2 regions of the Bradyrhizobium sp. SZCCHNS3016 genome follow, and region 2 is predicted to be linked to the other one. Evidence: predicted binding sites of a transcription regulator. Region 2 holds the regulator's gene; the other holds the start of a gene.
What was found. Region 2 encodes LexA, which represses DNA repair genes until DNA is damaged. Its sites were predicted from a motif close to TGTTCNNNNTGTGTTCNG; they were not measured.
Positions count from the first base shown of each region.

Region 1: a site for LexA is predicted at 12,164-12,181, ahead of QW881_RS01000 (ribonuclease T2). Genes of this name have one in related genera too.

Region 1 covers NZ_JAUETE010000001.1:209,464-225,407, reverse strand. Annotated here, with positions in the region: gene QW881_RS01065 (branched-chain amino acid aminotransferase) at 1-545, opposite strand, end outside; gene QW881_RS01060 (MarR family winged helix-turn-helix transcriptional regulator) at 893-1,441, shown strand; gene QW881_RS01055 (response regulator transcription factor) at 1,438-2,169, shown strand; gene QW881_RS01050 (ATP-binding protein) at 2,410-3,798, shown strand; gene QW881_RS01045 (VOC family protein) at 3,812-4,795, opposite strand; gene QW881_RS01040 (DNA-binding transcriptional regulator) at 4,936-5,727, shown strand; gene QW881_RS01035 (bifunctional 3-(3-hydroxy-phenyl)propionate/3-hydroxycinnamic acid hydroxylase) at 5,797-7,320, shown strand; gene QW881_RS01030 (fumarylacetoacetate hydrolase family protein) at 7,351-8,202, shown strand; gene QW881_RS01025 (ABC transporter substrate-binding protein) at 8,285-9,490, shown strand; gene QW881_RS01020 (NAD(P)H-quinone oxidoreductase) at 9,509-10,501, shown strand; gene QW881_RS01015 (DUF3617 domain-containing protein) at 10,553-11,095, opposite strand; gene QW881_RS01010 (hypothetical protein) at 11,151-11,456, opposite strand; gene QW881_RS01005 (hypothetical protein) at 11,625-12,089, shown strand; gene QW881_RS01000 (ribonuclease T2) at 12,222-12,926, shown strand; gene QW881_RS00995 (23S rRNA (adenine(2030)-N(6))-methyltransferase RlmJ) at 13,062-13,922, shown strand; gene QW881_RS00990 (cold-shock protein) at 14,176-14,391, shown strand; gene QW881_RS00985 (porin family protein) at 14,668-15,303, opposite strand; gene uvrC (excinuclease ABC subunit UvrC) at 15,548-15,944, shown strand, end outside.
Region 2 covers NZ_JAUETE010000007.1:130,774-146,717, reverse strand. Annotated here, with positions in the region: gene QW881_RS15550 (S41 family peptidase) at 1-1,153, opposite strand, end outside; gene QW881_RS15545 (alpha-hydroxy acid oxidase) at 1,574-2,710, shown strand; gene QW881_RS15540 (HAD family phosphatase) at 2,754-3,383, shown strand; gene QW881_RS15535 (hypothetical protein) at 3,599-3,946, opposite strand; gene QW881_RS15530 (hypothetical protein) at 4,127-4,786, shown strand; gene QW881_RS15525 (alpha/beta hydrolase) at 4,813-5,802, opposite strand; gene QW881_RS15520 (MBL fold metallo-hydrolase) at 5,815-6,747, opposite strand; gene QW881_RS15515 (LysR family transcriptional regulator) at 6,832-7,782, shown strand; gene glp (gephyrin-like molybdotransferase Glp) at 8,015-9,226, shown strand; gene lexA (transcriptional repressor LexA) at 9,433-10,131, shown strand; gene QW881_RS15500 (hypothetical protein) at 10,391-10,831, shown strand; gene QW881_RS15495 (hypothetical protein) at 10,921-11,178, shown strand; gene QW881_RS15490 (ComEC/Rec2 family competence protein) at 11,133-13,424, opposite strand; gene QW881_RS15485 (hypothetical protein) at 13,564-13,776, shown strand; gene QW881_RS15480 (glutamine--tRNA ligase/YqeY domain fusion protein) at 13,798-15,486, opposite strand; gene gltX (glutamate--tRNA ligase) at 15,623-15,944, shown strand, end outside.

The DNA of each region.
Region 1 (15,944 bases), on a different contig from region 2:
CAGATCGAGACCGGCGCCGGCCCGCCCTTGAAATAGGAGCCGACCGGCGAGGCGATGACCGCGAAGATGTATTCCGCCGACGGCTTGACGCCGAGGAACACCTCGTTGGCGATCATGAACGGGCGCAGATACAGGCTGCCCTCGCCGCCCGGGATCCAGGCGCGGTCGATGCGGACGAGCTGCTCGACCGCCTCGATGAAAACCTCCGGCGGCAGTTGCGCCATCGCCATGCGCTCGGCCGAGTTCCAGAACCGCTTCGCGTTGGCATCGGGGCGGAACAGGTTCACGCCGCCGTCGTCACGCTTGTAGGCCTTCAGGCCCTCGAAGATCTCCTGCGCGTAATGCAGGACGGCCGCGGCCGGATCGAGCGGGAAGTTGGCGCGGGATTCGACCCGCGCGCTGTGCCAGCCCTTGTCCTGGCTGTACTGGACCACGGCCATGTGATCGGTGAACACCCGGCCGAAGCCCGGGTTGGCGAGCTTGGCAGCACGCTCCTGGTCGGAGGTCGGGTTCGTCGTCGGCTTGATGTCGAATGTCAAAGTCATGTCCTTGCTTCCCCCGCTTGATCGCCATTCGCGAGTTCTGGCGCCGACCCGTCCGATCGGGCCAGTCGGCTTTTTGAATTTCGGACCTGCCGCGACCGGCTTTTGAGCCGGTCACCGGGCAAGCATGCCACCACAGGACATGCTTTTGCGCCCGGCGGAAGTCCAGTATGGTTTGCCGAAATGCCGCTCGACATCACACGGTTGTTCGATACGTCGCCCAGGGATGCCCGTCGGGGTTGCCTTCGGCCCGTTCAGACACGCCTGGAGACCCATCGCCCGCCGATGAAACGATCTAAAATTTCGTAGCGGACGATTGTTTTGTAACATTGAACCGCAGAAACGTCAATATGGCTGACATAAATTTCTCGTCTCCGACGTTGAGCCCCGAGCTGCGCGCGGCTGAGCCCTCCGCGACGGCCGGCGAGCCGCTGCGCTGGGACATCATCGAGCTTTTGTTCTTCGCCTACCGCGACTTCGTCGGCGATGCCGACCATGAGCTGGAGGCGTTCGGCTTCGGCCGCGCGCATCACCGCGTGATGCATTTCGTCACACGCTATCCCGGCCTGAAGGTCGCCGATCTGCTCGACGTTCTCCGCATCACCAAGCAGTCGCTCGGCCGCGTGCTCAAGCAGCTGCTCGACGAGGGCTACATCGTGCAGAAGACCGGCAACAACGACCGCCGCCAGCGCCTTCTTTTCGCCACGCCGAAGGGCGAGGCGCTGGTCGCCAAGCTGGCCGGGCTGCAGACGCGGCGCATCGATCGCGCGCTGGAGCAGATCGGACCGGCCGGCGCCGAGAAGGTCCGGCAGTTCCTGCGCGCGATGATCGATCGCGACGATCCGGACAAGGTGCTGGAAGCCATCTTCAAGACGCCTGTCGCCGCTGCCAAGGAGTGACCGTGACGATCGCCGCCATCGCCCCGCATCATCAGCAGACGCCGGCCGACGACGCGCCGCATCTCTTGCTCGTCGACGACGACCGCCGCATCCGCGACCTGCTGTCGCGCTTCCTGCGCGGCGAAGGCTATCGCGTCACCACCGCGGCGAGCGCGAGCGATGCCCGCGCCAAGCTGACGGGACTGCATTTCGATCTCCTGATCCTCGACGTGATGATGCCCGGCGAAAGCGGCTTCGACCTCGCCCGCTTCATCCGCACGCAATCGTCGGTGCCGATCGTGATGCTGACCGCGCGCGCTGAGCCCGACAGCCGCATCGAGGGCCTGCAGCTCGGCGCCGACGACTACGTCGCAAAGCCTTTCGAACCGAGAGAGCTTGCGCTGCGCATCGGCAACATCCTCAAGCGCGCCGCGCCGCCTCCGGCGGAAGAAGTCGTCGAGCAGATCGCGTTCGGCCCGTTCGTCTATCATCTGGCGCGCGGCGAGCTGAAGCAGGGCGAGGAGATCGTCCACCTCACCGACCGCGAGCGCGAGATGCTGCGCATCCTCGCCAATGCCCGCGGCGAGACCGTGCCGCGCGGCGCGCTGACCGGCAACGGCACCGTCAACGAGCGCGCCGTCGACGTCCAGATCAACCGCCTGCGCCGCAAGCTCGAGAGCGATCCGGCCAACCCGCTGTTCCTGCAGGCCGTGCGCGGCATCGGCTACCGGCTGATGACGTCGGGTTGAGATGAGCGGTTGATATGCCCGGCCATTCCGACCACGTTGCCTTGAAAGCATCTGAGCTAGCTTCCTCACCGCAAGACCTGAAACGACCTGGCATCTCCGCGTCATTGCGAGCGAAGCGAAGCAATCCAGAGTCCCGCGACGATTCTGGATTGCTTCGTCGCGGAGCCTGCCCTCGGGCTCGCCGCGGGCGAGACCCGGGGACTCCTCGCAATGACGGAAACGGCGAGCGTTAGGATTATCATGAGCACGCTCGACACCGGCCTCACCCTGATCCGCACCGCCTCGCGGCGGGTGTCGCGCGCCAACAGCCTGGTCGGCAACGCGTTCAAGGGCTGGATGCCGACCGGCCTCTATGCCCGCGCGCTCTTGATCATGATCGTGCCGATGGTGATCCTGCAGACGGTGGTCGCGGGCGTGTTCATGGAGCGGCACTGGAACACGGTGACGCGACGCCTCTCCGCCGCAGTTGTGCAGGACGTCGCCGCGCTGATCGACATCTACAAGGGCTATCCGCAGGACAAGGACCGCACCATGCTGCGCCGGATCGCGCAACAGCGGCTCAACCTGGTGGTCGACTTCCTGCCCGCCGGCGATATGCCGCCGCCGGGGCCAAAACCGTTCTTCAACCTGCTCGACCAGTCGCTGTCGAGCCAGATCGGCCGCCAGATCAGCCGTCCGTTCTGGATCGACACCGTCGGCCGCTCCAATCTGGTCGAGATTCGCATCGCGCTCGATGACGCCGTGATGCGCGTGTTCGCGCAGCGTGGCGCGGCCTACGCGTCGAACACCGATATCTTCCTGTTCTGGATGGTCGGCACCTCCTCGATCCTGCTGATCGTCTCGGTGCTGTTCCTGCGCAACCAGATCAAGCCGATCCTGCGCCTTGCAGATGCCGCCGAGAGTTTCGGCAAGGGCCGCGAGGTGCCGAACTTCCGGCCGCGCGGTGCGCGCGAGGTGCGACGCGCGGCGCACGCATTCCTGGAGATGAAGGCGCGCATCGAGCGCACGCTGGAGCAGCGCACGGCGATGCTGGCCGGCGTCAGCCACGATCTGCGCACCATCCTGACGCGCTTCAAGCTGGAGCTGGCGCTGCTCGGCGACAGTCCCGAGATCGACGCCATGCGCAAGGACGTCGACGAGATGTCGCACATGCTGGAGGACTATCTCGCGTTTGCGCGCGGCGACAATGGCGAGATCGCGCAGCCGACCGACATCTCCAACGCGCTCGAGGAGCTGCGCGGCGACGCCGAGCGCAACGGCCATTCCGCCACGGTCTCGTTCCACGGCCTGCCTGTGGTCACCGTGAAGCCGCAGGCGCTGAAGCGCTGCCTCGGCAATCTCGTCTCCAACGCCGCCCGCCATGCCGATGCGATCGCCATCACCGGCCATCGCGACCACCGCTACCTCACCATCACCGTCGACGATGACGGCCCGGGCATCCCGGCCGACATGCGCGAGGAGGTGTTCAAGCCGTTCCTGCGCCTCGACGACGCGCGCAACCAGGACGAGGGCGGCACCGGCCTCGGCCTCGCCATCGCCCGCGACATCGCCCGCTCCCATGGCGGCGACATCACCCTCGGCGACAGCCCGATGGGCGGGTTGCGGGCGAGCGTGCGCATTCCGGTTTAGCGCGCTGCTTAGCTCATTCCTGCGCGACCACGGCGTCGAGCCAGGCGCAGTTCAGTGCCGGAACGCGAGGATCCGGCACGCGAACGCCGCGTGCAGCCGCGGACAGCCGCATATCGCGCAGGCGCTTGCGCTGCTCATCCGGCAGGTACAATCGCTCGTGCCCCCACAGCGACGGGCCGTCAAAGGTCTCATGCGGCTGCCAGGTCGCGGGATCGATCACCCGACCGCCCCAGCCATATTCGATGAAGAAGCCGGAGGGCGTGTTGACGTAGAACGAGGTCATGTGGTCGTTGGTGTGACGGCCGAGCGTGTAGGCTACGCGCCCGTCGTCGAGCTGTGCCAGGTCGTAGCCCTGGCCGACGTCATCGAGACTGCCGAGTTCCACCATGAAGTGATGCAGTGTGCGGCGACCGGAGCCGACCATCGCGAAGCTGTGGTGGCGGCCGTTGACGTGGAAGAAATAGAGCTTGTACGGCGTCAGGCCGAAGTCGGACACCTTGAAGCCGAGCAGGTCGCGATAGAACCGCAGCAGCGGCTCGACGTCCTCGACGTTGAGCACGACGTGTCCCATGCCGAGCGGCCCGGTGCGAAAGCCGGAGATCGGACGTCCCGGCCTGAAGGGATCCGAGGCGACGGCTGCACCCCAGAACACCTCGATCGTGTTGCCGGCGGGATCCTGAAAGCAGATCAGCTCGGTGACATGACGCTCGTCGACCAGTGCCTGCGAACCGCGGGCCACCTTCACGCCGTTGTCGTCGAGACGGCTCGCGAGGCGCGCGAGCGCCGCGGCGTCGCCGACCTCCCAGCCCATGACGGCGAGCCCGCCATCGCCGCTGCCATCGACGATCAGCCGCTGCTTGCGATCATCCATCCGATAGGCCCGCACGCTGGCCGCGCGATCCACGCGCTGCATCCCGAGGAGCTCGGTCGCCATGCGTCCCCACTGCTCCGCTTGGGACGACTTGATGCCGATGTAACCGAGCGCCGTTATTTCCATCTTGTTTTCTCCCGAAAGGTGCGGGCGGAATTTCGTATCAGCTCCGCGCGGTCCTGCAGTAGACTGCCGCCCCTGCATCCGGCTCGCGTTCTCAAGACGGTATCGGCGGACGGAAACGAAGAACAGGGAGGATTTTCCAAGTGTCCAAGCAACGGACGCGATCTCCGCAAGCCCGTCCTGCGGAGGGTGTCCGCGCCTTCAAGCGGGGGCTCGACGTGCTGCGCGCGGTCAATCGGTCCGGGGGCATTCGCGCCGGCGACGTGGCGCGCCAGCTCGATCTACCGCGGCCCACGGTCTATCGGTTGCTCGAAACACTCGAGGAACTCGGCTATGTCGCGCGCAGCGCCAGCGACGACCGCTTCCGGGTGACGCGCCACGCATTGAGCCTCGGCGACGGCTATGATCCCGGCATCTTCATCTGCCAGGTCGCCGCGCCCTATCTCGCCGAGCTCAGCCGCAGCCTGATCTGGCCGGTCGATCTGTCGACTTATGAGAACGGCGCGATGGTCATCCAGGAGACTACGCATGCGCGCAGCCCGCTCTCGATCGACCGCAGCATGATCGGCAAGCGCCTGCCGATGCTGCAGACCTCGGCCGGCCGGGCCTATCTGGCCGCTTGCCCGCCCGCAGAGCGGGACATCATCATCAACCACCTGCGACGCATCGAGAATGCAGAGGACGTTTCCTTCCTGGCGCCCGAGCGGCTGCAGCGCATGGTGACGGAAACGGCTCAGCGCGGCTATGCAATCCGCAACGAGGGCGAATTCAATCCGAAGACATCGTCGATCGCGGTGCCGATCGTGCGGGGCGACGTCGTGTTCGGCTGCATTTCGATCATCTGGATCCGCTCCGCCATGACCCTCGAGGAGGCTGTCGCTCAGTACGCGGCCCCATTGCGCGACGCCGCGGCCGCGATCCCCGTCCAGGCCTGAGCGTCCGCTGCGCGGACAGTTTGCGACCGCGCCTTGAAGGTGCGAGGCGGTTGCGGAACAGATGCGGCCATGAGCAACATGGCTGCACATTCCGGAAGCTTCGACGTCGTCATCGTCGGTCGCGGGCCCGTGGGCTCGACGCTCGCCAACCTGCTCGGCCTGTGCGGCATCCGCACCCTGATCCTGGAGCGCGAAGCCAAGGCCTATCATTTGCCGCGCGCGGTGCATTTCGACGACGAATGCATGCGCGTGTTCCAGACCATCGGCCTTGCCGACGCCATCCTGCCCCACCTTACATTGAGTCCCGGCATGCGCTTCGTCGATGCCGAGGGACGGCTGCTGCTCGACTGGCCGCGCACCCCCGAGCTGACCTCGATGGGCTGGAATCTGAGCTACCGATTCCACCAGCCCGATCTCGAAAACGTGCTCAACAAGGGACTCGAGCGCTGGCCTCATGTCGAGCTGCGCACGCGCTGTGACGTCTTCGCGCTCGAGCAGGACCACAACGGTGCGCGCGTTCGCTATGAAGACCTCGGTACCGGCCGGCTCGTCGACATCTCCTGCGCCTATGTCATCGGCTGCGACGGTGCACGTTCGCTGGTGCGCCGCTTCATCGGCTCGGCGCTGGACGATCTCGGCTTTCACGAGCGCTGGCTCGTCTGCGACGTGCTGCTGAGGGAGGAGCGGCCCGATCTCGGCGATTTCAGCGTCCAGCACTGCAACCCGCAGCGTCCCGCAACCTATATTCGCGGCACCGGCAACCGGCGCCGGTGGGAGATCACGGTTCGTCCTGACGAGGACGCGGTCGAGATCACCCAACCGGCTCGCGTGTGGGAGCTGCTCTCGCCCTGGCTCCAGCCCGCAGAGGCCGAGATCGAACGCGCCGCCGTCTACACATTCCACTCCGCGGTCGCCCAGCAATGGCGCGGTGGACGGTTCCTGCTCGCAGGCGATTCCGCGCATCAGACCCCGCCTTTCCTCGGTCAGGGCATGTGTGCCGGCATTCGCGACGCAGCCAACCTCGCATGGAAGCTGGCCCATGTGATTGCCGGCAAGGCAACGCCTGATCTCCTCGACACCTATCAGAGCGAGCGCGCGCCCCACGTGCGCGAATTCATCGAGCTCGCGATACGGCTGGGCGGACTCATCAACACCAGGGCGGTCGAGGCGGCGCTCGCGACCGGCACGGCACAGGGCGACGGCCAGCTCAAGCTCGACGTGCAGAAGCCACTGCTCGGCCCGGGCCTTGCCGGCGGCGATCGCAGCATGACGGGAAAGCTAGCGCCGCAATTCCGCAGCCGTGATCTCGGCCGCAGCGACGACCGCGTCGGCTATCGCTTTGCGCTGTTGTGCCGGTCTGGCCTTGGTGCCGCGGTCATCGAGCAGGAACATGCTAGCTCGGCGGTCGCTGACGTCGCCATCATTTCCGGCGAGGAGGCTGGCGGCCTCGACGGTTGGCTCGACGAGCACGGCTTCGCCGCCGTGCTGATGCGCCCGGACCGCTACATCCTGGGTGCCGTGCAGAAGAGTGAGGATCTCGCCGCGCTGTTGTCCGGCCTCGCCGTCCTCGCGCCGCGGCCGAGCGCCGCCTGATCGTTTCCGTTTTGCTGAGAGGGTTCACGTATGAAGCTGGTTTCCTTTGTCATTGACGGGCGTCCCGGATACGGCGCGGTGAAGGGAGACGGTGTGGTCGACCTCGGCCGGCGCCTGCCGTCGAAGAGCCTGCGCGCGCTGCTCGAGGCGGATGCGCTCGGCCAAGCCGCCGCGCTGCTCACCTCCGAACAGCCCGACTATCCGCTCAGTGCGATCGCCTTCGCGCCCGTCATCCCCGATCCCGGCAAGATCATCTGCGTTGGCCTGAACTATCGCGACCACGTCGCCGAGACCGGGCGGGCCGTCACCGAGAAACCTGCGCTGTTTGCGCGCTTTCCCACCAGCCAAGTCGGCCATCTGCAGCCGGTCATTCGCCCTGGTGTCTCCGAACATTTCGACTACGAGGGCGAGCTTGCGCTCGTGATCGGGAAAGCCGGCCGGCATGTCCGGCGCGAGGACGCGCTCACGCACATCGCCGGCTATTCCTGCTACAATGAAGGCAGCATCCGCGACTGGCAGCGCCATACATCGCAATTCCTGTCGGGCAAGACCTTCGACCGCTCCGGCGCGTTCGGCCCCTGGCTGGTCACGGCTGATGAAATTCCCGACCCGTCGAAACTGACGCTGCAGACCCGCCTCAATGGCGAGACCGTGCAGCGGACCACCACGGATCTCCTCATCACCGATGTCCCCGATCTGATCGTCTATTGCTCGACGATCATGACCTTGCTGCCAGGGGACGTGATCGTCACCGGCACTCCGGGAGGCGTCGGCTTCAAGCGCACCCCGCCTCTGTTCATGAAGCCCGGCGATACGGTCGAGGTCGACATTTCGGGCATCGGCGTGCTGCGCAATCCCGTGGCTGCCGAACCGGCAGCCTGACGTCTCCGCCTCGCGGAGAACCGCGAGGCGCACCAATCAAACACGACAAAAAACCAAGTCTTCAAATCCGGGGAGGATCATCATGTCGCGCTGTCTCAGATCCAGCATCGCTGGCCTGCTGCTGCTTGCAGGCTCATCCGCGCAGGCCGAAATCAAAGGGAGTGCCATCCGTATCGGTGTGCTCACCGACATGACGGGCATTTTCGCGACCGCGATGGGGCCCGGCTCGGTGGACGCGGCACGGATGGCTGCAGAGGAATTTGGCGGCAAGATCAACGGCAGGCCGATCGAAATCATTCAGGCCGACCATCAGAACAAGCCGGATATCGCGGTCGCGATCGCCCGGCGCTGGTTCGAGCAGGACGGTGTGCAGGCGATCGCCGACGGCGGCAGCTCCGGCGCGGCCCTTGGGGTCCAGGAGCTGGTGCGTAGCAACGGCAAGATCTTCCTCATCTCGGGGGCCGGCGCCAACCAGCTGACCGACGAGGCCTGCGCCCCGACCTCGGTGCAATGGACGCACGACGCCTATTCGACCGCGACAGCCGTCGTGTCGGGCATCATGCAGACCAGCAAGGAGCCGTGGTTCTTCATTACCGGCGACTACGCGTTCGGCCATTCGGTCGAGGCGACCGCGCGCGCCCGCATCGCCGAGCTCGGCGGCAAGGTCGCCGGCAGCGTCAAGGCGCAGCTCGGCACGCCGGACTACGGCTCCTTCCTGCTGCAGGCCCAGGCCTCCCGCGCCAAGATCCTGGCGCTCAACGTTGCCGGCGACAATGCCACAGCCATCAAGCAGGCCGAGGAATTCGGGCTTGCGGCCCAGGGCATGAAGATCGTGCCGATGTCGTTCCAGAACGTGGACATTGAAGCCATCGGCCTCAAGGCGACGCAGGGCGATCTCATCGTCACCAGCTTCTTCGAGGATGCCTCTCCCGCCGCGCGCCGCTTCTCCGACGCGTTCTACGCGCGCCGGAAGGCGATGCCGTCACAGATACAGGCCGGGGTCTATTCGGCCGTGCGGCACTATCTGCAGGCGGTGAAGAATGCCGACAGCGACGACGGCGCAAGCGTGATGGCGAGGATGAAGGCGACGCCGGTCTCGGACGCCTATGCGGACCACGGCCAGATCCGCGACGACCAGCGCATGGTGCACGAACTGTATCTGGTCCAGGTCAAGACCCCCGCCGAATCGAAGGGCCCCTGGGACTTCGTCAAGCTGGTGACGAAGATCGCCCCCGATCAGGCGTTTCGCCCGCTCGACCGCAGCAAGTGCAGCCTGGTCGGTAAGTGAGCACATGAGCGACCAAGCATGATTCCGGACGATCAGCGCGCCGTCATCATCACCGCCGCGGGCGGCCCGGAGGTCCTGTCGGAGCGACAGGACTGGCCGGTCCCGCGCCTCGGACCAGACGATGTGCTGATCGAGGTCGCAGCCGCCGGCATCAACCGTCATGACTGCAACCAGCGCGCTGCCGGGCCGTCGCGGGAGCCCAATCCCGTGCCGGGGTTGGAAGCCTCGGGGCGCATCGTGGCCTGCGGCACCAACGTTCCCCGGGAACGGCTGGGTAAAGCGGTGATCGCACTGACCGACGGCGGCTCATACGCGCAATACGTCGCCACCGATCAGCATCTTGCCCTGGACTTGCCGAGCGGCCTCGACTGGATCCAAGGCGCCGCCCTGCCCGAAGCGCTGTTCACGACCTGGTTCAATTTCTTCGAGCTGATGCGCATGGCGCCCGGCGAGACCGCCTTGATTCATGGCGGCAGCAGCGGCGTCGGCACGATCGCGATCCAGCTCCTGCGCGCGCTGGGTCATCCCGTCATTGCCACCGCCGGCACCGCAGAGAAGCGCGCCGCGGCGCTCAGGCTCGGCTGCAGCGCCGTGTTCGACTACGCCGATCCTGATCTCGCCGAGCAGATCCGCGCGGCGACGGGGACGCGCGGTGTCGACTGCATCCTCGACACCTCCGCAGGCGCTCACATCGCGCAGGACCTTGCGGCGCTCGCAACGGGCGGACGGATCGCCCTGCTCTCAGCCGGACATGGGAACGAGTTGGCGGTGCCGCTGCGGGGCCTGATGGCGCGCCGGGCCAGCATCACCGGCGCATTCCTGCGTTCGACGGCACTGGACCTCAAACGACGCATCGCGGCCGACCTGCGGCAACGCGTCGGGCCCCTTCTCGGGACGGCCATTCGGCCGCACATCGACAGCACCTATCGCTTGTCTGAGGCGGCCGATGCGCACACCCGAATGGAGACGAGCCGACACATCGGGAAGATCGTGCTTTGCGTCCGCGAATGAGCGACGATCCATGTCTCTGCGCTCGTGCCGCCAAACGCAACGGCCGCCCGCCTACTGCTTGGCGCCCGGAATGAGGTTCTTCAGCTTGTTCATGTCCTTGATGTTCATCTTCACGCCACCGGGCATGACGATGTCGCCGGGCTTCTGGTCGGGCTTGCAGGCGCCGAGCCACTTCGCCTCGATGGTCACCGCGGTTTCCTTGGCGGCTCCGGCGGCACCGCCCTGGATGCGCGAGGTGGTCTTCACCGTGTAGGCAGAGTTGAAGTCACCGGTGATGTCGGCATGCGAGGTCGTGTTCATGCCGCCGAAGCTGCAGACGGCATCACTGACATAGCCGGTTGCGGTCTTCTGGATGTCCTGCTTGGAGCAGACCTGCTGCGCCATCGGCGAGGCCATGTTGTTCATGTCCCTGTCGGTGGTCTCGTCGGTGCAGTGCTGCATGGTCATCTCCGGCAGCTGGCCGCCGGACCTGACCATCTTCAATTCCCACAGGCCCGCCTTGCGCACCGGCAGCTCGACCGCCTGTGCGGTGCCTGCGGCGCCGCACAGCACGCCACAGCAAAGCAATCCGAAGGTGAAGCGCAGGCGTGTCATGGTTCGGTTCCGGGCTTGATGGCGACCGGCGGACCGATGACGCCGAATCGTGGCGTTAGTACAGCGTCCGCAGCGGCCGCTGCGCCGAGCCATAGGGCACCCAGCGGCAGGCGAACGAGACGTAGCCGCCGTAGCGCGCATCGACGGCGCGGAACTTCGCGACCTTGCCGTAGGAGGCGCAATGATCGACCGCGAGCTGACGCGCATCCGTGCGCTGGGCCAGCTGGTAGGCGATGATGCCGCCGGTGTCGTTGCCCTTGAAGGGCGGCACCACGTCGGCGTGGGCCGATGCGGCAGCCAGCAGCATCCCAACGGCCACGAGGCCTGCAGTCTTCACGAATCCGGCCTTCAGCGTCCGCATTGCATTCTCCTCGATCTGGCGTGCCATCCTAAAGGTCCTGTGCGGTCAAGAAAAGAACACCAGCCTCGCGTTAACAGGACTAATCGTGGAGTGTTGCCGCGTTGCACTTGACCTCCTGTGGCCGCCGCGGCACGGTCCACGCTCCCGGATCAGCCTTGCGGACGGCCCATGCGCGACTTCAGCTCACCTTTCAAGATGTTCGGCGCCGCTTGTGGCGCGCTGCTTGCCGCCATTGTCGCCACCGCCCCGGCTCAGGCCGCCAATCCGCTCGAGATGAACTTCTGGCTGTCCGGCCCGAAATATGAAGGCCGGGTCGCGCCTTGCGAGGCGGCCATTCCGACCATCGTCTCGCGGTTCCAGGACAAGGAGAGCACCTTCTGGAATTCCTCGCTGACGATCACCGGCGTCGCCAATGTTCATGAGATCGCCTTCCGCCCCTGGCAGTCCGACAATATTCCGCGCCGCTTCTGCACCGGCAGCGTGATGATCAGTGACGGCAAGGCGCGCACCGTCAACTTCTCGATCATCGAGGATGGCGGCTTCGCCGGCTATGACCAGGGCGTCGAGTTCTGCGTCGTCGGCCTCGATCGCAACTGGGCCTTCAATCCGGCCTGCCGCGCCGCCAAGCCCTGATTCGACTTTGTCGGACCATCGGCCGCTCGCGCGGGCGGCCGGCTGACGAATGGCTGCCTCGGGGCAGCCATTTTTGTTCTTGAAATGTTCCAGCGCGCTGCTAGGCTCCTGGCATTGTCCGGGGAGTTCGCCATGTTCGATTGCCTGCGCCGACCTGCCGTCCTGTTGTCCAGAACGATCGCCTGCTTTGCCCTCTTGCTCGGTGTGCTCACGGCTGGCGCCGCCGAGGCGCAGGACCGCCGCCAGAATGCGCCGGGCGCGTTCGACTTCTACGTTCTCTCGTTGTCGTGGTCGCCCTCGTACTGTGCCGAAGCCGAGGAGCGCGGCGGCCGCGGCAACCGGTCCCAGCAGTGCGGCGGCCGACCTTACTCGTTCGTCGTGCACGGGCTGTGGCCGCAATACGAGAACGGCTACCCCGAATATTGCGAGCAGCCGGCGCCGCGCCTGCCGCGCAACATCATGACCTCGATGCTCGACCTGATGCCGGCGCCGGGCCTGATCTACAACGAGTGGGACAAGCACGGCACCTGCGCCGGCCTGTCCGCGAAGGCCTACTTCGAAATCATCCGCAAGGCCCGCGCCGCCATCAAGATCCCGCCGGAATTCCTCGATCTTGCGGAGGCCAAGACGGTGGCGCCGGGGGCGGTCGAGGAGGCCTTCATCAAGGCCAACCCCAAGCTCACGACATCGGGCATTGCCGTCACCTGCAACCGCACCAGGCTGAGCGAGGTCCGGATCTGCCTGTCGAAGGATCTGGAGTTTCGCAACTGCGACGAGATAGACCGCCAGGCCTGCCGGCGCGACGAGGTCAACATGCCGCCGGTCCGCGGCGGCTAGCGACTGCCGAATTGGGCGACCGCAGTGCGTCGGCCTGCGGCGCCTCTCGGCGCGGCGCTGATCCGATGCTCTCTGGATCCATCCGGCGCATCGACGGGGTACCCTTTTGACGCGGAACGGCGTAACTCGTGCCGCATGAACTACCGACACGCCTTTCACGCCGGCGGCTTTGCCGACGTCATCAAGCACATCGTGCTGACGCGCATCCTGGTCTACCTCCAGGAGAAGCCCGCTGCGTTCCGGGTGATCGACACCCATGCCGGCGCAGGCCTGTACGATCTCACCGGCGATGAGGCCATCCGCAGTGGCGAGTTCCTCACCGGCATCGCTCGCGTGCTGCAGGCGCGCTTCTCCGAGCAGGCCTATGCACTCTTGTCGCCCTATCTCGACATCATCAGATCGTTCAATCCGAAGGCCGAGCTGGTTGCCTATCCCGGCTCGCCGCTGATCGCCCGGGCGCTGCTGCGGCCGCAGGACCGCATGACCCTTTGCGAGCTCGCACCGATCCCCCGCAAGCAGCTGATCGATCAGTTGCGCCGCGACACCCAGGCCCGCGTCGTCGATCTCGACGGCTGGGTCGCCCTGCCCGCCTTCGTGCCGCCGAACGAGCGCCGGGGCGTGGTGCTGATCGATCCGGCGTTCGAGGCCAAGGATGAGTTCGAGCGGCTCGCGGACCGCTTCGCTGCGGCCTTCGCAAAGTGGACCACCGGTATCTACGTGCTCTGGTATCCCGCCAAGAGCCGGCGTGCGACGGAAGAGCTGACCGATCGCGTCGCGGCGCTCGCGGCCGCGGCCAAGCCACCGGGCAAGGTGCTGCGGATCGAGTTCAGTGTTGCGCCGCAGATCGAAGGCGAGGCGCTGACCTCGACCGGGCTGCTGATCGTCAACCCGCCCTGGACATTGCATGACGAGTTGAAGCTCATCCTGCAGGAACTGCAGAAGCCGCTCGGCCAGGGCGGCGCGGCGCGCTTCCGGATCGAATTCCCCAAAGCTTGAAACGGCGACTGGTCGAAAAGCCGTAGTCAATCGGCGCGGAACCGTATTATTGTGTCTGATTGTAAGACTGGCTTTACGTTCCGCTTCCGCGAATGGTTGCGGCGGGGTGATCAAGGCCTAACAAGATCCAGACGATCCGGCGTGGCGAGCGCTGGGCGTTAAGGTGGCCAACGCTTTCCGATCAAAGTGATGTCCGGTCGGACGCTGCGCAGAGCGCGCAGTGGAGGAAGCATTGCGGGGGAGGAGTTTCCCGATGGCCATGACTGGGACGGTCAAGTTCTTCAATGGTGAGCGCGGCTACGGCTTCATCAAGCCGGACGACGGTGGACGCGACGTGTTCGTGCACATCACGGCGGTGGAGCGCGCGGGCCTGAAGGATCTGACCGAGGGACAACGGATCAGCTTCGAGGTCGAGCCGGACAAGAAGGGCAAGGGCCCGAAGGCGGTGAACCTGGTCCTGTCGTCTTAGGGCGAGCCCGCCAGGCGACGGTTCACGCACCAGCGTGAGACTGCAGCCGCGGGCGCCTCGACGGCATCTCATTCGTTCGTTTGGAAGCTGCCGGCAGCGCCGCCGGCTCGCATGCACAGCATTGCCGGCTCGTACGTGCAGGCCGCGCGCGATGATGCATGCCTCCAGATTGCACGGAGCGCTACGACAAAAGGGACTACGACGAAAAAATCCCGGCCGCGCGAGCGGCCGGGAGGTTGTCGTTCGACGTTTCTTCTTCCTATTCCCTCGTTGCCATCAGAAGTGGAAGTTGATGCCTGCGCGCACAACTCCAAACCGATAGTCGTTCTTCGCCCCCGTGATCACGAAATTGCTGCTGTCGAGATCGACGTAGAGATACTCGATCTTGGCGGTCCAGTTCTGCGCCAGGCCGAACTCGGTGCCGGCACCGAGCGTCCAGCCCACCGTGGTGTGCGATTCCGAAAGACCGAAGGTCTCGGCGCGCAGGCCGCCAAAGGCGAGGCCGCCGGTGCCGTAGAACAGGATGTTGTTGAAGGCGTAGCCGGCGCGGCCGCGCAATGTGCCGAACCACGGGTTCGAGAACTTCCACGGCGCGAAGGTGTCGTTGGCGCCGGTCAGGTTGATGTCGCCCTCGGCGCCGAACACCCATGGGCCGTTCTGCCAATTGTATCCCGCGGTCAGGCCGCCGGTGAGACCGGACGGCTTGGTCGGATTGTTGCCGACGGTGCCCCATTCGTAGCCCAGCGTGCCGCCGAGATAGGGGCCGGCCCAGCTATAGGCGTTGAGGGGCTGGTTCACGGTATAGGGCGCGCCGCGCCCATAGCCGAGATCGGCCGCCTGCGCCGAGACCGATCCGAGAGCCGCCGCGCCCAAGCCCGCCGCGGCGGCAGCACCGACCAAGAACCTGTTCATCGCTCACTCCACGCAACTCGCCGTCACCACCCGGAGCATGCGCCGCGCGACTGTGCTGCGCGGGCCGACGTGGTTACGGAACTCTCGCTTCTTTCGTGAGCATTTATCGAGAGTTTTAGGTTAAGCCGTTGTTAAGCCGGGTTACCCGGCCATTAACGTGCTTAACGAAGCGTTACCGCCCTGCCCTGTGCATGGCGCCATCGCAAGCTGGCGAGGCGGCGCGGCAGCGCTTAATTTGTTGGACATGACCACCCACAGCTCCGACCCATCCAAGGCGCCGACGCCCCCGAGCCGGCGTGGCGCCTCTGCCGACCTGCCCCCCGAGGCCATCGACACGCCCGACCTCGATCCCGCCGCCCCGGCTGCGGACGAGGACGATGACGGCCGGCTGCCGGAGCTGGCCGAGGAGAGCCTGGAGGCGGTCGGCGAGGGCCCGCTGGCGATCGGCCATGCCGCGATCGAGAACGCGGTGCGGCTGGCGCCGACCTCGCCCGGCGTCTACCGCATGCTCAACGCAGCCCATGACGTGCTGTATGTCGGCAAGGCCAAGAACGTCAAAAAGCGGCTGTCGTCCTACGCCCGCGCCAACGCGCCGCTGCCGGCGCGCATCCTGCGCATGATCGCCGCCACCGTGACTGTCG
Region 2 (15,944 bases):
GATCGCCGCGATCCTTCAGCTCGTCCGGCACGTCCTGCTTGACCTCGATGTCCGGCGCGATGCCCTGCGCCTGGATCGAGCGTCCCGACGGCGTGTAGTAGCGCGCCGTGGTCAGCGCCAGCGCGCCATTGCCGGCGCCGAGCGGAATGATGGTCTGCACGGAACCCTTGCCGAACGAGCGCGTGCCGACCAGGGTTGCACGCTTGTGATCGTGCAGCGCGCCCGCCACGATCTCCGACGCCGAGGCCGAGCCGCCATTGATCAGCACCACGAGCGGCTTGCCCTTGGTGAGATCGCCGCCGCGTGCGGTGAAGCGCTGCGTCTCCTCAGGATTGCGGCCGCGGGTCGAAACCACCTCGCCTCGCGAGAGGAACGTGCTGGAGACCGACACCGCCTGATCGAGCAGGCCGCCCGGATTGTTGCGCAGGTCGACCACATAGCCGGCGAGCTTCTCCTGCGGAATGTCCTTGGAGATGCTGGCGACGGCCTTGCGCAGGCTCTCGGTGGTCTGCTCGTTGAAGGATGTGATGCGGATATAGCCGATGTCGCCGCCTTCGGTGTGATAGCGGACCGGGCGCACCTTGATGATCTCGCGCGTCAGCGTAACGTCGAGCGGTGCGTCCTTGCCCTTGCGCATGATGGTAAGCTTGGTCTTGGTGTTGACGCCGCCCTTCATCTTGGCGACGGCCTGCTCGAGCGTCAGTCCCTGCACCGCCTCGCCGTCGATCTTGGCGATGAGATCGCCCGAGAGAACGCCGGCCTTGGACGCGGGCGTGTCATCGATCGGCGCGACGACCTTGACCAGGCCCTCCTCCATGGTGACCTCGAGACCGAGTCCGCCGAACTCGCCGGACGTGGTCTCCTGCATGTCGCGCCAGGACTTGTCGTTCATGTAGCGCGAATGCGGATCGAGCGAGGACACCATGCCGTTGATGGCGCCTTCGATCAGCGCGGGATCGCTCGGCTTCTCGACATAGTCGGCGCGAACACGCTCGAACACCGCGCCGAACAGATTGAGCTGCGAATAGGTGTCGGCCATGCCGGCCGCGGCCTTGGCCTTCGCAACGAGTTGCGCGCCGTCGGGACCCGTGACCATCAGGGTTAGCCCGACGCCGGTCATCGTGCCCGCCAAGAACAGCCAGTTTTTCCGCATTGTTTGCTTCCCGAGCGTTTGTTGGATGGCCGGCCGATCTAAAGGGTCCGCACGTATCGCCGGCGCGATTTGTGTTGCGAACACACACCACATTTCCGGTTTCTTCAAGGCCGATATTGCGCCGCCGTACCGGGGCCCGACCGCCGGCGCTCGCATCCGAAATGGACGTTCACAGGCTGAAATCAAGATCAAGGCTGCGCCGGCGCCGGGCCCGGCTGAACATACCCCGTCTTTCACGGACACCCATGATCACAATTCGACGAGCCGTGTACCACGCCGCGATTCGATGGCCTGGGCCTGCGGGGCGCCGCTCCCTGCGCGCGCCCGGAAGCTCGAGTTCGGAATGGCTTGCTCCCGGCCCGCTCGATGGGCAATGCTCCGCGGCAAAACCGCAAGCATGACAGTCGCTGGGAGGCAAACATGAACCAACGGACCCCGATCGAGGCCGGGTGGCGGAACGTCGAACTCGGCTCGAGCGACGAGAAGTTCCAGAACCTGCACGAACTCATCCGCAAGGCGCGCGCCCAGCTCAACCAGAACGCCTGGGACTACATCATCGGCGGGGCCGAAACCGAGACCACGCTGCGTCGGAACCGGATGGCGCTCGACGAGATCGCGTTCCGTCCGCGCGTGCTGCGCGACGTGTCCAGGGTCGATGCCTCGGTCGAAACTTTCGGACGCAAGCTGCGCCTGCCGGTGGTCATGGCCCCGGTCGGTGCGCTCGAAATCTTCGATCCGGCAGGGGCGGCCAGCGTGGCCCGTGGGGCGGGCCGATTCGGAGCGGCGCACATGCTGAGCTCGGTGTCGGAACCCGGGCTGGAGAAGACCGCCGAGGCCGCGCCCGACGCGCTGCGAATCTTCCAGCTCTATGTCCGCGGCGACGACGCCTTCGTCGAGGACTATGTGAGCCGGGCGGTCGCCAACAGCTACACCGCGTTCTGCCTGACCGTCGACACCGGCCATTACAGCCGGCGCGAGCGCGACATCGCCAAGCGCTACGTCCGCGAAAGCCGGCTGCGCGCGACCGGCGGCGACCACCAGAAGGCGCTGAGCTGGCACACCGTCAAGCTGATCAAGGACAAGTTCAAGCTGCCGCTGATCATCAAGGGCATCGCGACCGCCGAGGACGCGCAGATTGCGGTCGATCACGGCGTCGACTGGATCTACGTCTCCAACCATGGCGGCCGCCAGCTCGACCATGGCCGCGGGGCCATGCATGTGCTGCCGGAGATCGTCGCCGCCGTGAAGAGCCGGGCAAGGATCATGGTCGACGGCGGCTTCTGCCGCGGCACCGACATCGTCAAGGCGATCGCCTCCGGCGCCGACCTCGTCGGCATCGGCCGGCTGCAATGCTGGGCGCTCGCCGCGGCCGGCGAGGACGGCATCCTGCGCATGCTCGAGCTGCTGGAGGACGAGGTCATCCGCGCGCTCGGCCTGCTCGGCATCACCTCGTTCGCCGAACTCAACGGCTCCTACCTGCATCCGGCAACCGCCACCAACCAGCCGAGCGTCGTCAGCGCGTTTCCGCTGGTCGACATCGAGCCCTACCGTTATTGAGGCGGAGGCCCTTCCGTTCAACGCCAGCCATCGACGCCCCTCCATGCCCTCCTCCGCTCTCCGCCCCGGCGACGCCGACGCGCTGCTGTTCGATCTCGGCCGCGTCGTCATCGACATCGATTTCGTCCAGGTCGTCTCGCGCTGGGCCGCGCATGCCGGCTGTCCGGCGGAGCACATTGCCGCCCGCTTCGTGCGCGACGAGATCTACCACGGCCATGAGCGCGGCACCGTCTCCGACGCCGACTTCTTCGCCAACCTGCGCCGGCAGCTCGGCATCGACATCACCGACGCGCAGTTTCTCGAGGGCTGGAACGCGATCTTCGTCGGCCCGATGCCGGGCATCGTCCCGCTGCTCGCCCGCGCGGCGGAGAAACTGCCGCTCTATGCCTTCTCCAACACCAACCAGCCGCACATCGATCACTTCTCGCCGCGCTACGCCGACCTGCTTGGTCACTTTCGCGAGATCTTCCTGTCGTCGTCGATCGGCCTGCGAAAGCCGGATGCCGAGGCGTATGATCACGTCGTGCAGGCGATCGGCGTGCCCGCCGGGCGCATCCTGTTCTTCGACGACCTCGCTGAAAACATCTACGGCGCGCGGGCCAGCGGGCTGCAGGCGGTGCTGGTGCGCTCGACGGCCGACATCGCCGCGGCGCTGGAGGCGCTCGGGATCTGATCGCGTCGCGCAAGGGTGCGTCATGGCCAGCGGCGTGACGTTCTGAAAGGCTGCGCTCGCAATGACGGTGCCCACTCATGCAAGATTGTTCTCGCGACACGATGTGCCCGAGCTTTGCTGCTCTCATCTCACCCTCCTCCAATCGGAGGGCGCAGGGAATGCCGGGCTGCTGGCCGCAACCCATGGCCCGCCTGCAGAAAAAAAGCAGGCGGCAGTCACCACAGGTCCAGCCGACATCCGGCATTCCCTGCGCGATGGTCTTCACGTTTATACGCGATCTCCCCGGTGCCCGGCTTGTTGGCCACCGTCGCCGTCGGGATCATCATCACCCGCCGGCTTGGCATCAGCTTCGGGATGCCAGGACCACGCGACTTCACGTCCGCGCCATGCCGTTCGTCCGCGTGCCATCCGAGCACGCTGCGGCACGTCGCGGCCACCGCATCCCGCGCTCCACGTCCGTGACGATCGCGAAGCGCCCCTCCTGTCGAGCACGGGACCAAATCAGCATAGCAGATTTTTCCGAAAAAGCGAATCCTAAATTCGACCGCCGGCAACGGCGCCATCCGGCCCGTCTCCCGCCACATCCGCTGGTCGCAGACGGCCCGACCGCCTAAGCTGCCCGCTCTACACGCCCCGCGGCCCGGAAGAACCGAATGCCCCTCGACATCATCTGTTTGCGTGATCGGCCCGACCTGATCCCGCGCGTGTTCTCGCCCGAGCTGGATGCCATCTGGCCGGAGTTCATGCGGCAGGACCGGACGGCGACGTTGTACTATGATCCGCCAGTGTTCGACCAATATGCGGACTGCGCCTACGTGGCGCTCGCCGGTGACGAGGTGGTCGGGCGCGCGTTCGCCGTCCCCTTCACCTTCGGCATCGAGGGCCGCCGCACGCTGCCGGATGCGGGCTGGGACGAGGTGATCCGCTGGGGTCACGAGGACCGCCTGCTGGGACGGCGGCCGACGACGATGAGCGCGCTGGAGATTGCGCTGCTGCCGAAGGCGCGCGTGGCCGGCAGCTCGCTCGCCATGCTCGCGGCTCTGAAAGGCTGCGCACGCGCCAAAGGTTTTGCCGAGCTGTACGCGCCGGTGCGGCCGAACCAGAAACATCTGGCGCCGCGGACGCCGATGCGCGCCTATCTCGATCAGCGGCGCGAAGACGGCCGATTGGTCGATTCCTGGCTGCGCACGCACCTCGGCATCGGTGGCGAGATCGTCAAGATCGCGCCGTGCTCGATGACCATCGTCGGCACGCTCGCCGAGTGGTCGCAATGGACCGGCGTGACCTTCGATCGCTCGGGTGAGATCGAGGTCCCCGCTGCTCTCGTGCCCGTGCTCGCGTCGGTCGAGCACGACCATGCCGCCTATGTCGAGCCGAATGTCTGGATTCGGCATCCGCTCTAACGCGGTGCAGGCCGTCCGCGCGACGATCAACGCGCCGGCACGACGCGCTCGTCCAGAAATCCGATCACCGCATCGAACGCCTGCCGTCGATTCCGCTCCATCAGGATCATGTGCGTGCCCTGCCCGATCTCGACCAGCCGCTTGTACGGCGCGCTCACGAGACGAACGAACAGGTCGTGCGCCACGTCGAAGCGGACATCCACATCCCATTCCGCCGAGAGCACGAGAACAGGGCAGTCGATCGTGCTGGGATCGTAGATCGGCTGGTCCACGGTCCAATGCTCGCGCACGTCCTGAACCGCGCCCGAAGGCGCGCGGATCGCGCCGGGGTACGGCGAGTCCGGATCGGTCGCGAGCGTCGCCTCCGCCCAGGACTCGAACCAGCCGTCCGGAATCAGCTTGTCCCGCGCCTGCTCCGGAGCGGCGCCGCGCCACGCAGCCTCGAACGCGCGCGGGCTGACGATCCGATAGGCGCCGAGCGGTCCGCCGGCGTCGATGCGCAGCGGCTCGCTGGACAGCCAGAGCGGCGTCACCAGGATCACCTTCTCGAGCTTCGCGCTCGCCGCGCTCGCGAACATGCCCGCGACGGTGGCGCCCCAGGACATGCCGAGCACGTTGGCGCGCGGGACGTCGCGATGCCGGCAGATGAAGTCCACCGCCGCGCCGAAATCGTCCACGGCGGTCCGCGCATTGACCAATGGAGATCCCTCCTCGGCCGCCCGCGACATCTCCGGCGGCCGGCTGGAACCGCCATAGCCGCGCGCATCGACGGCCCAGACATCGTAGCCGGCCTGCGCCAGGACATCCATGAAGGAGGCGCCACCAACCGCGACGTCGAACAGGCTAGCGGATGAAAAGGTGGCGCCGTGCATCATCACCAGCGTGCGCTCGGCCGAGAACCGTTGCACGTCATGCCGGCGCTTGTTGATGAGCTGAAGCTGGACATCGGACACCGGGCCTTCGATCAGGCGGCGCTCGGAAACGATGCGCGAGGAGGACGTTGCGTTCTCGGTCATGGTCACCTCGGATCAGGCGAAGTGCCACGCGAACCGGTCGCCGTCGCGGCTGATCCGCCCGGCCGAGGACTCGGCGAAGTGGGTCGTGAACACGAGGGAGCCGGTCTCGGCGGCATGGTTCATCGCCCATCGGCGTGAGGTCCGCGCCGCATCCGGGAATTCGCAATAGACCGAGTTCCAGTCCGGACGCGCGACCTGCAGCGGATGATGCATCACGTCGCCCCAGAACAGCGCGCGCTCGCCACGTGAGCTGAAGCTGATGCAGGCGTGATCGATGCTGTGACCGGGGCTCGGCAGAAAACGGAAGCCGTCGACGACCTCGCTGCCATCGACCGTGATCTCGCGCGCGAGGCTGGCCTCGACGATCGGTAGCACGCTGTCTTCGTAGACCCCTGGCATCGGTGGATGCAGCATGGGGCCAAGTCCAGCTGCGTCCCTGATCCCGGCGTCCGAGCCGTTGCCGGCCGAGAGTGCGGCGACATAGGCGCGCTCGCGGCCTGAGAAGATGTGCTGGGCGTTGGGAAACACCGGCATCCAACGGCCATCGGCAAGCTGCGTATTCCAGCCCACGTGATCGGCGTGCAAATGCGTCATCAGGACGAGGTCGACATCGTCAGGGGCGACGCCGGCTGCCCGCAGCCGGTCCAGAAACGGCTCGTTCAGGCGATGCAAGGCGGCCGCGACTGGTCGCTCCTTGTCATTGCCGGTGGCCGTGTCGATCAGAACCACCCGCTCCGGCGTCCGTACCAGCCAGCTATGGATGCTCAGGCGCAACGATCCCGTGCGCGGATCGACTGATCCCGGCTCGAACCGGCCGCGTTCCCGGGCAATGCTGGCGGCGTCCACACCCGGAAACAGAAACTCCCCCTCGACCGCATCGAGGCCGATCTCGAAGATCCTGGTGATGATGGCGTCCCCGACGCGATAGGTCGTGATGTCCTGCATGTTTGGCGGCCTCGATCCGAACGGTAGTCTTGTCTGGGCCGAGATCTACGACTAGGTCATACATTCCTCAAATCGATCCAACTCATGCAGTCCATCGACCACTTCGATCTTCGCTCCTTCGACCTCAATCTGCTGGTCGCATTCGACGCGCTGATGCAGGAGCGCAGCGTGACGCGCGCGGCGCGCCTCAAGGTGGGGCAGCCGGCAATGAGCCATACGCTGTCGACGCTTCGCGTGCTGCTGCAGGATGAGCTGTTCGTCCGCGTCGGCACGATCATGCAACCGACGCCGCGGGCGGCGGCTCTCGCCGGGCCGGTTCGGGCGGCGCTGGGGCAGATGCAGGCTGCGCTGCACGCCGCACCGGGGTTCGACCCGGCGACCGAGCAGCGCACCATCCGCTTGGGATTTTCAAGCGAGGTCGAGCTGCTGCTGATCCCCGAACTTGCGGCGGCGCTCCGTCGCTCGGCGCCCGGAGTGCGGTTTCTCAGCCGGCCGACTGAACGCAACGAGGTGCATCGTTTGCTCGACGATGGCGCCTTGGATGTTGCGGTCGGCTGCTTCGAGGCCGTCGCACAGCGGCACAGATCCCAGTTCCTGTTCGAGCAGGCTCTGAGCTGCGTCTACAATCCAAAGCGCATCGCGATGAAAACGCCGATCAGCCTCGCCGACTATCTGTCGCTTCCCCACGCGCTGGTGACGCTGACCAACAGCCTGCAGGGCTGCCTGGAGGCGGCGCTTGACGAGATCGGGACCGAGCTCAACGTGGTCTCGGCCTCCTCGGATTTCCTCAGCGTGCTGGCGACGGTGGCCGCGTCAGCGGTGATCACGACGATACCGACCAGGATGGCAAAGCTCTACGGGCCGCGGTTTGGGCTGACGCTCTGTCCCGCGCCGTTGAAGCTGCGGCTGCCGGCCGTCTCGATGGTCTGGCCGCTGCAGCTCGATCGTGATGCAGCATCGGTCTGGCTGCGGAACATGGTTGCGGATATCCTGCACACGACCGAGCGCGCCGCCTGTCGCGCGGCTGCTGGATAGAACGCGGGGCGGGAGCTAATCGGAACGGCGCATCGGCCAACGCCTTGGCACTGCGGTCGACCTTCTGCGCACTGATTGCAGGGTTACTCGCGCGATCGTGAGGCAGCGGCCCGGACGCGGCCAACATCAGACGATCAGAAGGCAGGAAGCGGCCTGAGCCCTTGGCCGAGCCGTGCGCGTTCGGTTAGAAGGCGACTCATTTGATCTGCCGTCTCCGTCCGAAGGAACTCTCATGGCCCTGATGCCGGTGTCTGATGCGTTGTCCGCCGTGCTCGCCGGCGCCGAGCCGCTGGCCGAGGAGCTGGTGACGCTGGACGAGGCCCATCACCGCATCCTGGCCCGCGACCTCGCGGCGCTGCGGACGCAGCCGCCCGAGGCGATGTCGGCGATGGACGGCTACGCCGTGCGCGCGGCGGACGCAGCCCAGGCCAAGGTGCGGCTGAGGGTGATCGGCGAGGTCGCGGCGGGGCGGCCGTTCGATCGCGTGGTCGGACCCGGCGAGGCGGCGCGCATCTTCACTGGTGGCGTTGTCCCTGAGGGCGCCGACGCGGTGGTGATCCAGGAAGACACGATCGCCGAAGATGGCCACGTCGTGATCACCGAGGCCGCGATCAAGGGCCGGCACATTCGGCCCGCGGGCGTCGACTTCCACCAGGGCATGGTGCTGCTGAAGGCGGGCCGCCGGCTTAGCGACCGCGACCTGTCGCTGGCGGCCAGCATGAATCATCCGGCACTGCCGGTGCGGCGCCGGCCGAAGGTGGCGCTGCTCGCCACCGGCGACGAGCTGGTGATGCCGGGCTCGACGCCCGGCCCGGGCCAGATCGTCTATTCCAACGGCTACGCCCTGCGGGCGCTGGTGCGCAGCGAGGGCGCGACACCGATCGATCTCGGCATCGCCGCGGATACGATGGAGGCCACGATCGCCGGGATCCGGCGGGCGCGCGAGGCCAAGGCCGACATCCTGATCACGACCGGCGGCGCCTCGGTCGGCGATCACGACCTCGTCAAGCAGGCGCTCGAAGCCGAGGGCGTCGAGATGGCGTTCTGGAAGATCGCGATGCGGCCGGGCAAGCCGATGATGCACGGACGGCTCGGCGACATGAGGGTGATCGGACTGCCCGGCAATCCGGTGTCGTCCTATGTCTGCGCCATCCTATTCCTGGTGCCGCTGATTCGGCGGCTGCTCGGCCGCGACGAAGCTCGCATGCCACGCGAGACCGCCCTGCTCGGCCGCGAACTCGGGGCCAACGATTCGCGCGAGGACTATCTGCGGGCGCAGCTCGAGGAGCGCGCCGACGGCACGCTGATCGCAACGCCGGTGACCCAGCAGGATTCGTCGCTGCTCGGCAATCTCGCGCTCTCGCAGGCGCTGGTGATCCGGCGGGCGTTTGCGCCGAAGGCCGCCGCCGGCAGCCCGTGCGAGATCCTGCGCCTGCCGAGCTAGGCCGTTTCCCCCGGCAAAGCCCGGTCCGTTCACTACAATTTAAGGATTGCGGAACACACATCGAACATATAGTGTCCGTTCATGATTTGTTTTTAGTATGTTGCGGGCGACGCGATGATGGTCCGACTCCAAGGCGCTCTCAGCCGGTTTGTGCTCAAGGCGCAGCTCCTGGACTCGGACGACAACAAACTGGGGACCAGGTCGAGATGCTGACGCGCAAACAGTACGAACTTCTGCGGTTCATCAACGAGCGGCTCAAGGAAGCCGGCGTGCCGCCGTCCTTCGACGAGATGAAGGATGCGCTCGATCTGCGCTCGAAGTCCGGCATTCATCGCCTGATCACGGCGCTTGAGGAGCGCGGCTTCATCCGCCGGCTGCCCAACCGCGCCCGCGCGATCGAGGTGATCAAGCTGCCCGAACTGTCACAGGCCGCCAACAACCGCCGCGGCTTCACCCCATCGGTGATCGAGGGCAATCTCGGCAAGGTGCGCACCAGCAGTCCCGCGCTGGACGATGGCGAGCGCCCCGTCGCGGTGCCGGTGATGGGCCGCATCGCCGCCGGTACCCCGATCGAGGCGCTACAGACGCGCAGCCACACCATCAGCGTGCCCGCCGACATGCTCGGCAACGGCGATCACTATGCGCTCGAGGTGCGCGGCGACTCCATGGTCGATGCCGGCATCCTCGACGGCGACATGGCGCTGATCCAGCGCAACGAGACCGCCGACACCGGCGACATTGTGGTAGCGCTGATCGACGATGAGGAAGCGACGTTGAAGCGCTTCCGCCGCCGCGGCGCATCGATCGCGCTGGAGCCGGCCAACACCGCCTACGAGGTGCGCATCCTGCCGCCGAACCGGGTGAAGATCCAAGGCAAGCTGGTCGGGCTGTATCGCAAGTACTGATCGCGGACGCGATCGGTCGACCGGCGACGGGCGCACGCGCTTCGCCGCCGATCGAAATTGGTCACGCGCGAATGCACCTCAGGATGTGCAGCGCGGCATGCTCAAACGCTTGTGATCGCCCGCGGGCGCACGCGGTGCAGATCAGCGCAGAATTGCCGTGAAGCGCGCGCTAACATCACCATCGATGTCCACTCTGATAGAGGCCTGCGCCTGTCCGGGGGGAGCGTGGGTCGGCTATCTCTCAACGAGGAGCGATCCGATGTGTGACTACAGCCTCCATGCGGTTGCGTCCCGTCCCGCCAAGGTCGGCGAGACGTTGATCTCGACGACGTTTCGCGGCACCGCCACCCGCGGCTTCGCCCTCGAGAGCGAGCCGACCGTCGCAGTCTGCATGCTGCCCGGCACCGAGTTGGCATTTGTCGAGGACGTCCGCTACGACAGCCGCTGGCTCTGGACCCGGACGATCCGCGAGCGCGTCGCGAAGTTCAACAGCATCGAGACGCACATCCCCGATCGCCATCACGACGCGATCGAATTCGCCGACGGCCGCCACGTGCTGGTGACCCAGCTCTGCGAGGGCCAGCGCGTCACCGTGCTGCAATTGCCGGTCAGCAAGCAGCCGGCCGAGCGCCGCCCGGGCGTGGCGGAGGACGTTCCGGCTTCGCAGGCCACACCGATTCGCCGCATCAGCATTACCTGAGCGCCTGCGCGTCCGCATTTCTCTCGACATCGCATCGAATAGGAACGACATCCCTCGGCCGGCATTGTGTGCCGGGGGAGCTTGCCGCCGTGGTCAACAAGATCGATTGGAACAAGGCCGACCGGATCACCGAGCCCGGCCGCTACATGCTTGCGTTCGGATGGCTGACGGTCACGGCTGATGACATCGCCATCTGGCAACGATATCCGGGCGCTGCGTTTACGCTGGTCGAAGGTCCCTCGCTGTTCGATGCACCCGACGACACCGAGTATCATCTCGGCACGTTCGAGCTGTCCGGCGCTCAATCCTGCTCGCCCTGCTCCGTCTCCGGCGGCGTCGCGTCCTGAAGCCGCGACACCGGCGCACGCGGCGTCAGCGTCGTGTCGAACTCGCCGGCCTCGGCGGGCGCCGGCCACCACGGGCGGTCGGTGCCGCCGGCGCGCACCGGCGTGACGGAGAAGCCGGTGCCCCGCTGCACCAGCATCAAGGCGCCCTGCTGCTGCAGGCGCTGGCGATCGATGACGGCCGCCGCGCAAGATGACGGCGCGGCGCGCGCGGTGACAATCAGCGCGGCACGGGCGCAATCATCTTCGAGCGCCTCGGCGCGCAGGGTCAAGGCGGCGAATCGGCCGTCGGCCATCGCGACCACGCAGCCCGCCTCGTCGCAGGAGACGCCATCGGCGAGCGATGAATCCGCCGGCAGCCGGGCATCGGCGTCGGCCGCGAGCCACTCCTTGGTGGCGAACACGTCCTTGCCGGTGCGCATCACCTGCAGGCGTCCGTCACGGCCGCGCACCGCCACCGCGCGCCCATCGCCGGCGATCAGGACGTCGGGCAGCGGCGTCGTGGCGGCCCACGCGGTGGCCACCACGAGCCCGACGGCGCCCGACCAGCGCAGCGGTGTGCGCAGCAGGCCGATCAGGATGACGCCGAGGCTGGCCAGGATCAGCGGACCGATGCCGAAGCCCGGGATGCGCCCGACCGCGCCGGGCAGCGCCGCCACCCAGCGCGTCACCGCGATCATCCAGTCGATGCCGAGGCCCATCAGCGTCCACCAGGGACCGTCGAGCCCGAACGGCGCCGCCAGCAGGCCGAGCAGTCCGGCGGGCATCACCAGCACCGAAACCACCGGCATCGCCGCGAGATTGGCGAGCACGCCATAGGGCGTGACGCGATGGAAGTGGAACGCGGCATAGGGCGTGGTCGCAAGCCCCGCGATCAGCGAGGCCAGCAGCAGCATCGCGAGCTCGCGGCCGCCCCACAGCGCGATGCGCTGCGTCGTGGAGCTGTCCGGCGTCGCAAACAGTTTGGGCAGGCCGAACTGCACCAGCGCGACCAGGCCGAGCGTCGCCGCGAACGACATCTGGAAGCTCGGATGCACCAGCGCTTCGGGTGCCGCGATCAGCACGATCATCGCCGCGACCGCGAGCGTGCGGAAGGTGACGGCGCGGCGATCGACCATGACCGCGATCAGCACCACGGCCGTCATGAAGAACGATCTCTGCGTCGCGACCTCCGCGCCCGACAGCAGCAGGTAGAACGCCGCCGCGACCAGCGCTGCCGCGGCCGCCCATTTCTTGATCGGATGGCTGATGGTGAGGCCGGGGATCAGCGCAAGCAGCGCGCGCACGGCGAAGAACACGACGCCGGCGACGACGGCCATGTGATAGCCTGAGATCGACAGCACGTGGCCGAGGCCGGAGACGAACATCGCATCGTTGACATCGGGCGTGATGGCGTCGCGCCGACCGGTCAGCAGCGCGGTGGCGATGGCGCGCTCATCGCCCGTCAGGCGGGCGCGGATGCGTGCGTCGATCGCATCGCGCAGGCCCTGCATGGCCGCCGCATAGCCCAGGCCGAAGCCGGCGGCCTGCGGCGGCGGCGCCGTCGTGATCGCGCCCATCACGAAGCCGGAGGCGCCGATGCCCTGGAAGAACATGTCGCGCGCGAAGTCGTAGGATCCCGGCCGCACCGGGGCCATCGGCGGCAGCAGCCGCGCCTTGAGCTGCACGAAGCTGCCGACCTCGGGCGCCGTGCCCTTGCGCACCGCGAGCCGCACGCGCGCGATCGTGGCGGCGTTGCGCGGGCTCTCCATCGCGGCGACGCGCAGCACGATCCGATCGCTGCGCTCGCGGATGTCGCGCGCCTCGACGAAGCCGGACAGCGCCACGGAGTACAGCGGCCGCGCCAGCACCGGATGTGCGACACGCGCGGTCTTGATGGTCGCCGCGGCAAAGCCGCACGCTGCAGCTGCGATCATCACGGCAGCCGGAAACATCCGATGCCGCCGCATCATGACGGCGACGATGCAGAGCAGCGCGGCGGTGGTGGCGGCGATCCAGAGCACCGGCTCGTGATCGGCGGAGAAGTACAGCGCGATGCCGGCCCCGAACGCCACCGGCACCCAGGGCAGCAGCCGGCCCGCCCCGGCCTCCTCGACCGCCCAGCTCTTCAGGCGGGCGGCGAATGCCGACGACGCGCCGGACCCGATCGCGGGCCAGCCGCCGGCCAGCGCGCCGCGCGGCGGCCAGACATCGGCCATCGTGCCCGCGAGCCCGCGACGCCCTCCCGGCGGCCTGACCGGCTCCGCCATTGCCCACACCACCCGTTACTTCACGGGCATGGAGGCTAGCGAAACCACGGGGAATCCGACTAGCGGAACGAAACGAGAATCCAATCCCGGTGCCGGGAACGTCATTGGAACTTTCGGCACCGCACGGGCTTATGCGGGTATGGACCACCATGACAATGACGATCCCTTTGCCGACCTCGCGCTCGACACGGCGATCCACTTGCGCTGGACGTTGCGGGACATCAAGGCCCACCGGCTCACGCTCTCCCCCGTCGCCGACGATGATCTCTCGCTCCTCGCGGAGCGCGGCCTGGTCGAGGTCAGCGATGGCGTGCCAACGCTGACCGAGGCCGGCCTCGCAGCGATCAATTGAGCTGCGGCTGCGGTCCCCATCTCATCCCTTCGCGACCTCCTTCGCAAAGGTGTCGCGCAGGCCGATGGTGCGGTTGAACACGAGCTTGTCGGGCGTCGAATCCGGATCGCGGACGAAGTAGCCCTGGCGCTCGAACTGCATCGGCGCGTCCGAATTGCTCTCGGCGATCGCCGGCTCGATGCGGGCGTCGGTCAGGACCTCGAGTGAGTTGGGATTGAGATCGGCGGTGAAGTCGGCCGCATTGGGGCTCGGATTGGCGAACAGCTGATTGTAGATGCGAATCTCGGCTGTCAGCGACTGCGCAGCCGGCAGCCAGTGCATCGTCGCCTTGACCTTGCGTCCATCCGGCGCGTTGCCGCCCTTGGTCGCGGGATCATAGGTGCAACGCAGCTCGACGATCTCGCCGGCGTCGTTCTTGATGACGTCGCGGCACTTGATGAAATAGGCGTAGCGCAGCCGCACCTCGTTACCCGGCGACAGCCGGAAGAACTTCTTCGGCGGGTTCTCCATGAAGTCGTCCTGCTCGATATAGAGCTCGCGGCCGAAGGCGATCCTGCGCGTGCCGGCCGAGGGATCGTCGGGGTGGTTGATCGCCTCGAGCTCCTCGACCTGGCCTTCCGGATAATTCTCGATCACCACCTTCAGCGGCCGCAGCACGGCCATCCGACGCAGCGCCGTGCGGTTCAGCTCCTCACGAATGCAGAATTCGAGCATGCCGACATCGACGACGCTGTTGGCCTTGGCGATGCCGATGCGCTTGATGAACTCGCGCACCGCCGCCGGCGGCACGCCGCGCCGCTTCAGGCCGGCGATGGTCGGCATGCGCGGATCGTTCCAGCCGGAGACATGGCCGTCCTGCACCAGCCGCGTCAGCACGCGCTTCGACAGCAGCGTGTAGGTCAGGTTGAGCCGCGCGAACTCGTACTGGTGCGGATGCGACGGCACCGGCAGCTTGTCCAGGAACCAATCGTAGAGCGGCCGGTGGTCCTCGAACTCGAGCGTGCAGATCGAGTGCGTCACGCCCTCGATCGCGTCCGACTGCCCGTGGGCGTAGTCGTAGCTCGGATAGATCTTCCAGGCGTCGCCGGTGCGCGGGTGATGGGCGTGCATGATCCGGTACAGCACGGGGTCGCGCAGGTTGATGTTGCCGGCGGCCATGTCGATCTTGGCGCGCAGCACGCGCGCGCCGTTCGGGAATTCGCCGGCCTTCATGCGCCGAAACAGGTCGAGATTCTCCTCGACCGTGCGGTCGCGGAACGGGCTGTTCTTGCCGGGCTCGGTGAGCGTGCCGCGCGACAGGCGGATCTCCTCCTGCGACTGGTCGTCGACATAGGCGAGCCCGGCCTTGATCAGCCCTTCCGCCCAATCGTAGAGCCGCTCGAAATAATCCGAGGCGAAGAACAGGTTGTCGCCCCAGTCATAGCCGAGCCAGCGCACGTCGGCCTGGATGGAATCGATATATTCCTGCTCTTCCTTGGTCGGATTGGTGTCATCGAAGCGCAGATTGCAGCGGCCGCCGAACTCCTGGGCAATGCCGAAGTTGAGACCGATCGACTTGGCATGGCCGATATGCAGGTAGCCGTTCGGCTCCGGCGGGAACCGGGTGACGACCGTCTTGTGCCTGCCGCTGTCGAGATCGGCCTGGACGATGTCGCGGATGAAGTCGCGCCCTGCCTCTGCCGTCGCCGCCGTGTCTGTCGTCGTGGTCATCAAGAATATCCTGCTCCGGAATTTGGCAGCCTATCTGCCAAATCCGCTTCCCCCAAGGAAGGCTTTAGTTATGCGATAGGCCTGCTATACACCCCCCGCCCTTCATAGCCCCTGCCTGGATTTCGTGCTGCCGCCCATGACCTCCCCGATCGTCACGCGCTTTGCCCCCTCCCCGACCGGCTTTCTCCACATCGGAGGCGCCCGGACGGCCCTGTTCAACTGGCTGTATGCGCGGGGCCGCGGCGGCAAGATGCTGCTGCGGATCGAGGACACCGACCGCGAGCGCTCGACCACGGCGGCCATCGACGCCATCCTGGACGGCCTGAAATGGCTCGAGCTCGATTGGGACGGCGAGGTCATCTACCAATATAGCCGCGCCGCGCGCCATCGCGAGGTCGCCGAGCAACTGCTCGCCAGCGGCATGGCGTATCGCTGCTATGCCACCGCCGAGGAGCTGG